3 regions of the Rhizobium sp. LjRoot258 genome follow, and region 3 is predicted to be linked to each of the others. Evidence: riboswitches for the same ligand, from Rfam matches in the RefSeq annotation. Region 3 holds a riboswitch; each other region holds the start of a gene.
What was found. Region 3 has a riboswitch for cobalamin ahead of ACSQ9D_RS26610 (ABC transporter substrate-binding protein). Riboswitches for the same ligand answer to the same signal wherever they lie in the genome.
Positions count from the first base shown of each region.

Region 1 (3,253 bases), on a different contig from region 3:
GCTAGCAATGAAGGCGCGGCAGGACGCCGCGCCTGATGACCCTGGTCTTTGCTCATCGATGGGACGATGCCTTGAAACGCTGGATTCTGTCACTCACAGCCGCCCTTGCTCTGACCGGGCCAGCCCATGCCCAGGTGCCGGCGATCTGTGGCGACCTGCGCGGCCGCCTCGCCGACCTGCCGCAGATCATCGGCAGCACGCCCGAAGTGCGCAAATACGCCGGCGCCATAGCCGAACAAAACCTCGAACTTCGCAAACTCCGGAGCGATCTGCGCCAAAACGGCTGCACGAGCGGCAGCATGGTCGTGATCGGCGATGATGACGGCTACTGCGGGGAACTCGAGCGCGCCGAAGCCAAGATGGTCGACAACATCCGTTATCTGCAGCAGCGTCGCGACGATCTGCGCGGCGAGAGTGAGGATGTCCGCATGAGGAACGAGCTTCTTGCAGCGCTCGACGACAATGGCTGCAACGAGGAGCAGTGGCCCGCTGAAACCGGCGAAGGATATGCGCCGCCACCCAGCATCGAAGATCAGGCGTTGCGGAACGACACGTTCATTCCCTTGGGTGGCGAGCCCAGCCAACGCCGTTATGGTCTCCCGGGCATGTCGCCGCTCTCTCATCTGAACACTGTATGCGTGCGAAGCTGCGACGGCGGCTTCTTTCCGTTGAGCTCGAACGCAACATCCCAAGACTTTGCCCGCGATGCCGACACCTGCTCGAAGATGTGTCCAGGCATCGAAACCGAGCTCTTCTATCATGACGTCTCCAGCACCGAGACATCGCAGATGCTCTCAGCGACGACAGGCGCTCCTTACACCGCCATGCCGAATGCTTTCGCTTACAAGAACCGCAAGCCCGGCGAAAAGTCGTCCTGCAGTTGCGATCTTAACGCCTACTACGCACGGATGCGAAAAAACCAATCGATCAGCGAACCGCCACAACAGGGATCGATCACAACGATCGAAACCAAGAAGCCCGAGAGGGAGAGCCAAGCCGTCGCACCGGCCGCGCCGCAGCCTCAGGTGCCGGACAGGCCCTATGATCCGGCAAGCAGCAAGGTGCGCCAGATCGGCCCGCAGTTCCTTGCCGGCGACCAAGGCACGATCGACCTCAAGAACCCGGCAAAGCCAGGCCCCCAGCCGCAGCAACAGTAGTCCGTTTCAGTCCGCTGACTTGCCCCAAAGATCCATGAAGACAAGCTCCTCGAGCGGCAGGCGTTGGCGCCACCCTTTGACCGCCAGCTCCGGCTGTTGATACAGCTGATCGACATAGCCGACACAGAGCCAGGCAACGATCTCGACCCGCTCCGGAACGCCGAGAATCCTTTTGATATCGGACTCGTGAAATATGCTCACCCAGCCGACCCCCACGCCTTCGGCGCGGGCTGCGAGCCACAGATTCTGCACGGCGCAGACCGTGGAGTAGGAATCCATTCGTGGGTTGTGCGTTCGGCCGAGAACGACATCGCCGCAGCGATTGGGATCACAGGTGACGCAAATGCTGAGCGGTGCGGCTCGGATGCCCTCCAGCTTCAGCGACCGGTAGAGCTGCTGTCGCTCTCCCTGAAACATCTCGCCGGCCTCGCGGTTGGCGTAATCGAACGCCTGCCAGACCTCCTCCCTCACCTGCTGATCGCGCACCAGAATGAAATTCCAAGGCTGCATGAACCCGACGGACGGCGCGTGATGCGCAGCCGTCAAAAGCCTGCTGATGACGTCAACCGGTAGGGGGTCCGGGAGAAATTCCGAGCGTACGTCACGACGCGTCGAGATCGCCTTGTATACGGCGTCACGCTCCTCGGTCGAAAAGGCTGCGGCTCCCAAAAGGGAGCTTGAATTTTCTGGTCGCATCGTCAATCCCCAACAACACAACCGCCCGCCGTCCGCGCGGGTCAGTCTATGATGTCGGGCCGGTCTTCTGACTTGGCGTCATCCGGCTGCCGCGCCTTCCCGATACTGGACCAGTGGCTCGTTGCGGCAGTCGTCAGCCTTACAGCGTTGGGCACGTTTCGGTTTTTCACCGAATTCCCGATTCTCCCGCCTGAGACGGGCACCCGACGGAGGGTCTATGCCGCGAAAAACCTGTCGATGCAATCCCTCATGCTGAGATCGGGTAGTACCGCACATAGGCGAACTCATCGCCCGACGGCGACCAATTCGGCACGTTGATCGTTCCCTGCCCACCAAACAGTCCGAAGAGCGTCGTCAGGTTGCCGCCATCCATATCCATCAGCCGCAGACGAACGTCGAGATCGCGCGGGTGGTCGAAGACGTCCGGGTCGTAGGAGAGGATCAGGACCTTATCGTTGTTGGGCGACGGATGAGCAAACCAATTGCCGTAGTTGTCGCTGGTGATCTGTTCGAGGCCGGTCCCATCCGGATGAATGCGCCAGATCTGCATGAGGCCCGTGCGGCTGGAATTGAAGTAGATCCACTGGCCGTCGGCTGAATAGTCTGGCCCGTCGTTGCGCCCCTCGCCACGCGTCAACCGCTTCTCTTCGCCGCCGTCTACGGAAATCGTGTAGATGTCGAATAGGTCGTCGCGGATGCCGCAATAGGCGAGATCCTTCCCGTCGGGCGACCAGCCGTGCCAATAGGACGGCTGATTTTGCGTCACCAGGCGCGGCGCGCCGCCTTCTGCCGGAAGCACATAGATCGTCGATTTCCCGAACTCGGTCTTGTCGGAAATGACGATCTGATGGCCGTCAGGCGAGATGCCGTGATCGTTGTTGCAGGCCGTGGCAAAGCCGGTATCGACTTTCTCGACCTTGCCTGAACCGTCAAGCGCCAGGCGGTAGAGAAGCCCGTCACCGTTTAGCAGAAGATAGCCTCCATCCGGCGAAAAGTTCGGCGCTTCCACCAGTTGCGTGGTTTGCCAGACAACCCGCGCCTGGCCTTTTCTGATGTTGTAGATCTCGATGGAACTTCTCAATCTGAATCCTCCTGACATCGAATTCGTCAGACCTACGACGGCTCGCCGCTCAGCACAAGCAAGTGAACCGAAGCGGGCATCCGCGGACGGCGCCCGTTGGCCGGGCGGCGCTTTATCCACCGATCACAAATGCGGGAAACATACCGGTTCATCTAGCGTTCATGACGAAGGTGTGACAGTTCGATGAAGCTTTTATGACGTTGGAGTTTCTTAGTTGATCGCGTTGGTAATGAGGTCCGCAGCGGCAGCGCGTTTCGCGTCGCTTTCCACCGGTGTCAGGGGAAGCGTCCAATCGCCAGCTTTACGCGCTGCGCTCGGA
Region 1 covers NZ_CAXUST020000001.1:1,700,650-1,703,902, forward strand. Annotated here, with positions in the region: gene ACSQ9D_RS08525 (DUF2865 domain-containing protein) at 72-1,157, shown strand; gene bluB (5,6-dimethylbenzimidazole synthase) at 1,164-1,853, opposite strand; cobalamin riboswitch at 1,894-2,075, opposite strand; gene ACSQ9D_RS08535 (TolB family protein) at 2,101-2,934, opposite strand; gene ACSQ9D_RS08540 (sulfatase-like hydrolase/transferase) at 3,149-3,253, shown strand, end outside.
Region 1: linked by a shared signal. The riboswitch ahead of bluB (5,6-dimethylbenzimidazole synthase) and the one ahead of ACSQ9D_RS26610 (ABC transporter substrate-binding protein) in region 3 are both predicted to bind cobalamin.

Region 2 (3,253 bases), on a different contig from region 3:
AACGCGCTGGAGAAGGAGTTGGGCAGCGACAGGTTCCAGGTCGTTCCCGTCAACATCGATACCGGCGACGACGAGAAACCGAAAGCTTTCCTGAGCGAGATCGGCGTCGATGCGCTCAAGCTCTATCGCGACAACACGATCGAGGTGTTCAACAGCCTGAAGAAGAAGGGCCTGGCGTTCGGCCTGCCCGTCACGCTGCTGATCGACGACAAGGGCTGCCTGATCTCTGCCATGAACGGGCCGGCGGCCTGGGATAGCGAAGATGCCAAGGCGCTGATCAAGGGTGCGGTGGGGTCGTGAGTGTCGACAACTTAGAATACTCCCTCGAAAGACGCCACACGACCACCGATATTGAAGGCCCATTGCGGACCTTGCCGTGCGGCGCTAGATTGTGAACGAGACGACGTCACGTGCTTAGCGCGCATAAGTCGAACCTGCGACGGAAGGAGACGGCGTCTCCCAAGCTTTTGAAGCTTTAGCTCGCTTCGCTCAGGCGGCAGGCGAGCCCTATCGAACGCAAGTCAGTTTACTGGTGCGACAGCGTAGGAGGCGTAGATGGCAATTTCGCGCAAGCAGGCAGAACGTTTGCTAACGGCGGACGAATGGCAACTCGTTCAAAAAACCCACCATCCGGCAATGCAGGGCCTGCCGGATGCTGATCTCTCGGACCTCGCCAAGCGAATACGTGAAAGGCGCGATCGTGCGCAAAGCGAGGCGAATAGACAGCGCAGGGAAATTCGAGGCAAGGCCCAACCCAAAGGGGCGACGCCAGCGCGCAAGGATACCGGCACGAGAGCCAAACTCGAAGTTCTGGCAATGGGCGTGCGTAGTGTAAATGCCGAACAGGCTCGTCGGCGTAGAATGCTCGCTAAAGTTCAGATGGTCGAGAACATGCGAGCCGTGTTGGCGCGAAAGAGTGAAGCGAAAAGCGAGAAAGACGAGTCATTTAACGCACGCCAGGCTCATGCAGGCATGCACTCGATCGAAAGTTCAAAGCGCAAAAATCTCATCCGTCCTATGGAGCGAGGTAGAATGCGGAAGGCTGGCGCTGTTTCACAGGCAAAGCGCGACGCCCGTGGCGTATAGGCGTTGATGGTTTTTGCCAGGTCACTTCATCAGCTTATCGATCTGGTGTGAGAGGCTAACCTCAAATAGCAGGAATGGAACCCGACATCTCGTGGATCCGCGAGATCATTTGGCGTCTCAGCGGGTCGGGACCGGCGTTTCGCCGCGATAGTCGTAGAAGCCACGGCCGGACTTGCGGCCGGGCCAGCCGGCCTCGATACGTGGAGTCGGCCTGCCCGTCACGCTGCTGATCGATGACATGGGCTGTCTGTCTCCGCCATGAACGGCCCCGCGGCCTGGGACAGCGAGGACGCCAAGGCGCTGATCAGCGACGCGATGCAGATCGAATACTCTGCTTAGCTCCAATTTTCGATCCAGGTCGATCCGTCCGACACGCCTGCGGAGAGGCATTGCGATTTCCCAGACTTTCACCGGCTGGTGTGAACATAGCCATTGACGGGAAATTAACCTCATATACTATATGTAGTGTTCGAGGTTCTTCAGATTCGCAAGGATCGGAAGCTAAGACGGGAATACGGTGCGCGACGTCCATGACGGGCCGAGCAATGCCGGAGCTGCCCCCGCAACTGTAAGCGGCGAGCATTCGTTCGACAAAGCCACTGAAGTCTTTGATTTTGGGAAGGCGAGAATGAGCGCTATGACCTGCAAGCCAGGAGACCTGCCTCGATCAGCAACGTCCACGGGCGGGGTGTCCGGACGGCGAGCGTTGGATTGCGCATGATGTCGCGTCTTCGCTTCCGCCAATGCCCCGCATGAGCCACTTCGGGGTGAAGTCTTAGGTCCTTGAGTTTCGATTTGCATCTGCGCGAGTGACGGGCATTTAGCGCGCCCGGCAATCGGCAACAGCTGTCTTCATTTGTCGCACGGACATCGGCGGATGTCCGAACGATCCCTTATGCCTTCCTGATACACGAGGATATATTGATGAGCATTACCGTTTACAGCAAGCCCGCCTGCGTCCAGTGCACCGCGACCACCCGCGCACTCGACCGCCAGGGCATTGATTATACCGTGATCGACGTTTCCACCGATACTGCGGCCTACGAACTGGTGCAGGGCCTCGGCTATCGCCAGGTGCCCGTGGTCGTCGCAGGTGAGCAGCATTGGGCCGGGTTCCGCCCCGATATGATCAGCGCGCTGGTGTGAGGCAAGGACGATGGGCGAGATCGTCTATTTTTCCAGTCGGTCGGAAAACACCCATCGCTTCGTAACAAAGCTGGGTCTGCCGGCCCAACGCATCCCGATCGGCGGCGACGCTAACCTTGCGGTTAGCAGTCCTTTCGTCCTGATCGTCCCCACCTATTGCGGCGAAGGCGGCAAGGGGGCCGTGCCCAAAAAGGTGATCCGCTTCCTCAACGACGCGGAAAACCGTTCGAACATCCGCGGGGTCATCGCCGCGGGCAACAGCAACTTCGGAGCGACCTTCGGGATCGCCGGCGACATCATCTCCGCCAAGTGCCAGGTGCCATACCTCTACAGGTTCGAGCTGCTGGGCACGGCGGCGGATGTCGACAACGTCAGACACGGATTGGAACGATTTTGGACACGCTAACGCTCGATCGACCCTTGAAGGCATCAGAAGCCGCGCTCGACTACCACGCCCTCAATGCCATGCTGAACCTCTATGACGAGGACGGCAAAATCCAGCTCGACAAGGATCGGCTGGCGGCCAAGCAGTATTTCCTGCAGCATGTGAACCAGAACACCGTCTTCTTCCATAACCTCAGGGAAAAGCTCGATTACCTGGTGACCGAGGGCTATTACGAGCAGGAAGTTCTCGACCAATATTCGTTCAACTTCGTGCGCGATCTCTTCGACCATGGCTATGGGAAAAAGTTCCGCTTCCCAACCTTCCTCGGGGCATTCAAGTATTACACCAGCTATACGCTGAAGACCTTCGACGGAAAGCGCTATTTGGAGCGCTACGAGGACCGCATTTGCATGGTTGCCCTGACGCTGGCCCGCGGCAACGAAAACCTCGCCCGTCATATGGTCGATGAGATCATCGCCGGGCGGTTTCAGCCCGCGACGCCGACCTTCCTCAATGCCGGGAAGAAGCAACGCGGCGAACTCGTCTCCTGCTTTCTCCTGCGCGTCGAGGACAATATGGAGTCGATCGCGCGAGGCATCAATTCGGCGCTTCAGTTGTCGAAGCGCGGCGGGGGTG
Region 2 covers NZ_CAXUST020000001.1:3,438,990-3,442,242, reverse strand. Annotated here, with positions in the region: gene tlpA (thiol:disulfide interchange protein TlpA) at 1-300, shown strand, start outside; gene ACSQ9D_RS16890 (hypothetical protein) at 556-1,086, shown strand; gene ACSQ9D_RS16885 (hypothetical protein) at 1,204-1,326, opposite strand; partial or broken gene ACSQ9D_RS16880 (TlpA family protein disulfide reductase) at 1,295-1,425, shown strand; cobalamin riboswitch at 1,542-1,766, shown strand; gene nrdH (glutaredoxin-like protein NrdH) at 2,011-2,232, shown strand; gene nrdI (class Ib ribonucleoside-diphosphate reductase assembly flavoprotein NrdI) at 2,243-2,638, shown strand; gene nrdE (class 1b ribonucleoside-diphosphate reductase subunit alpha) at 2,626-3,253, shown strand, end outside.
Region 2: linked by a shared signal. The riboswitch ahead of nrdH (glutaredoxin-like protein NrdH) and the one ahead of ACSQ9D_RS26610 (ABC transporter substrate-binding protein) in region 3 are both predicted to bind cobalamin.

Region 3 (3,253 bases):
AAGGATCCCCCCGCAAAGGGCCAGCGATGCTCCCGCGCTTGCTGCCACCAACGCCCTGCTGAGACGATAGTCCCATATGATGCCTTGGTGGATGCGGCTGAGTTCGAACGCCGTTCCGAACAGCCGGTTCGACACAGCCCTCACCGTCGTCACCACAGGAATCGCGATTTCTCCGATGGAAACGGCGAGACTGATCATCAATCCGATGAGAAGGAATGCGGTGAAGGTGAGCGCAAGTAGCGCCCACCATGCCCGCGGTCGGAATGTCGCCCTGCTCACTGCGCCAAGCCGAAGGACTTGATGCCGCTCGCCAAAGTCTCGATGCCGTCGATCGTGCGGATCGTCGGATTCATCGACTGGGCGTCCATCATGATGAAGTGCCTATTCTTGACGGCGTCGAGTTCTTTCGTGACCGCATCGTTCTCAAGGAAGTCGACCTTCACCTTCGGATCGTCGGCGGCGTATCGGCGACGATCCATGGTCGCGATGACAATGACGCGCGGGTTTGCCTGGGCGATCGTCTCCCAGCCCACCAGCGGCCATTCCTCTTCCGTGGTCACCACATTCTTTGCGGCAATGGTCTTCAGAATATATGCGGGCGCACTGTTCTTGCCGGCAACGAAAGCATCGCCATTGACTTCCTTGCTGGAGAACCAGAACACCACGGGCAGGTTCTTGCTCGATGCCGCGGCGATGGACGCGACGGCGTCGGCCTCGCGCTTCTTCAAGTTGGCGACCAAGGCGTCACCGCGATCCTTAACGTCGAAGATTTGCGCTAGTTCGGTGATCTCCTGGTAAATCAGGTCCATCGTGAACAGCTCTTTCCGGACACCGTCTCCACCAACGGTGTTGATTTTTGCGACGCAATCCGTCGGTGCGATGTAGGTGTCGATGCCAAGATCAGCGAACTGCTCGCGCTTGCCGACCGATCCCTGAGCGCCAACATGCCATTCGAATTCGGCAGCCACCAGATCGGGCTCCTCGCCGACCACCGCCTCGAAGCTCGGGTCATTGTCGGCGAGGCGTTTGATCTTGCTGTTGGCGTCGGCATATTGCGGCAGGACCGGCCCTACCCACACTGCAGTTCCCGCGGTTTTGTCGGCGAGGCCGAGCGAATAAAGGACCTCGGTCATTCCCTGACCGATCGAGACGATCTTTTCGGGTGCTTTCTTGAACGTAACTTCTTGTCCGCAGTTGGTGACAGTCAACGGATATTGGGTGGCTGCAAGGCTTGTGCCCGCAAGGCCGGTCAGCCCGAGGGCGAACGTCATGGCGGCGAGAATCTGGCGCATGGAAACCTCGATTTAAGAAGGACAAGCACTGCGGCGTCGCGCGATGGCGCACACGGACGCATGCTTACGTGGTAGGACCGCAGGAAGCCCAATCGAGGCGGGAGATTGTCATAGATCGGCAAAGGTTCAGGTCAAACATGTCTGGTCCTTGTCCAGGCATCCCCGCCCGGCTGATTGGATCGTGTTTGACGGCAGGTCTCCTGGCTCGCGAATATGCGCCGATCATCTGCCTTCCCGCGATGTCGCTGTCGCAGTGGCATGGCCATTGGCCCTGGGATGATCGGCAATCCGCTTACAGTTGCGGGGGCAGCCACGGTTTCGGTCCCTGTTGGGTCGTCCTCACCGTGTTCCCTATTAATCCCCTCGGAGTCATCCTTGGGGAACCGTCACGGACAGTTACGGTGAGCAACTATATCGCGTCAATACAAAAGTTTGGACTTAGCACCCATCCAACGAGCCCCGAAGGACGAAGTCCCCTGACCTGCTACGTCGCCATGGCGATGGTGCACCCACACGGCCTGATCGGATCGGACCGTGCTGGTCGCACCGACCACAGTATCGTGATCAGCATCGCAGATGCGCAGCAGGCCGTTTAGGACATCCGGGACGGCATCTCGATCAGAATATCAAGCAGACGTTCGGCATAAAGGAAAGGGCGGTAACATTCTTATTCATGGTAGTTTAAAGCGCCACTAACTCGGTTAATGGTGACGTTATCTACCATCGTGCGGCCATTTCGATACTCTTGACGCTACAAACTTCTCGCGTGTCTGGTAAATCCTGACCATCTCAGGTGACAACTCCGTAAGCCGAAATTGAACGCCCATAGGAAGATCGTATTTGCCGGAGAACTTCCTTGATGGGTGCTCTGTCCTCTGGACGTTGTAGCAAACATCACTTTGGCACACTGCCGTCGGGAGGTGGCATCCGCTCCATTGGTTCTCGATGCAAATCAACAGTCAGCAGCCCTAGACGTGCGATTCCGAGATTTCCTCTGGCTCGGCCTCGGCCAACATGCCGCGATAGATTCCGGGAATGGATCCCTCGATCGGTACGGCGCCGACGCTCCGCCGGTAGAAATCCATGGGTCCAGCACCGCCGATGACGCCATAGGCGTAGCCCTGCGCATGCATGTCGAGGAGCGTCGTCAGGAGTAACGCATGGCCAGCACCCTGGCCGCGGGCTGCGCTATCGACGCCAGTTGGCCCGAAGAAGCCCTTTGCCGTCGCCTCGTGGCAGGCAAAACCGATCAACGTGCCATTCTGGATGGCGACGAAGCATGTCGGTGGCTGCCGCATGACGGCAGCCGTTGCCTCGGACGACCAGCCAACACCGAAGCGCGGAGTGATCCAGTCGGTCAAAGCCTTCAGCTCCGGCGGCAAAACGCGGCGGATGGTGATGCGTTGGCGTTCCATTCTAGCATCAAGGGCGGCATCGGGCTTGAGATCGTAGAGCTTGACGAGCATATCCATGATTCGTTCCTTTCGATCTTCAACCCTTGACGGCACCGGCGGTCAGCCCGGCGACGATGCGCCGCTGGAAAACGAGCACCACTGCGATCAGCGGCAGGGTCACGGTGACGGACGCCGCCATGATCTGTCCAAAGGGATATTCATAACGGTTGGTGCCCGCGATTAAGCCGATCGCCACCGGCACCGTGCGGTTTTCGTCCGTCAAGGTAAACGTCAGGGCAAAGAGGAATTCATTCCAGGCGAGGATAAAGGCGAGGATGCCGGTACTTGCGAGCGACGGTCCCATCAGTGGCAGCAATATCTTCAGAAGAATGCGCAGATGCGAGCAGCCGTCAACAATGGCTGCCTCCTCCAGTTCGCGTGGAAACTCGCGGATAAAGGTGGTGAGGATCCACGTCGTAAACGGCACGGTCGACAGCAAATATGTCAGCACGAGCGCGCTTGGCCGGTTAAAGAGCCCGAGCCAGTTGATGAGCTCGAACATCCCCG
Region 3 covers NZ_CAXUST020000002.1:1,236,737-1,239,989, reverse strand. Annotated here, with positions in the region: gene ACSQ9D_RS26615 (FecCD family ABC transporter permease) at 1-279, opposite strand, end outside; gene ACSQ9D_RS26610 (ABC transporter substrate-binding protein) at 276-1,292, opposite strand; cobalamin riboswitch at 1,466-1,695, opposite strand; gene ACSQ9D_RS26605 (GNAT family N-acetyltransferase) at 2,261-2,764, opposite strand; gene ACSQ9D_RS26600 (carbohydrate ABC transporter permease) at 2,784-3,253, opposite strand, start outside.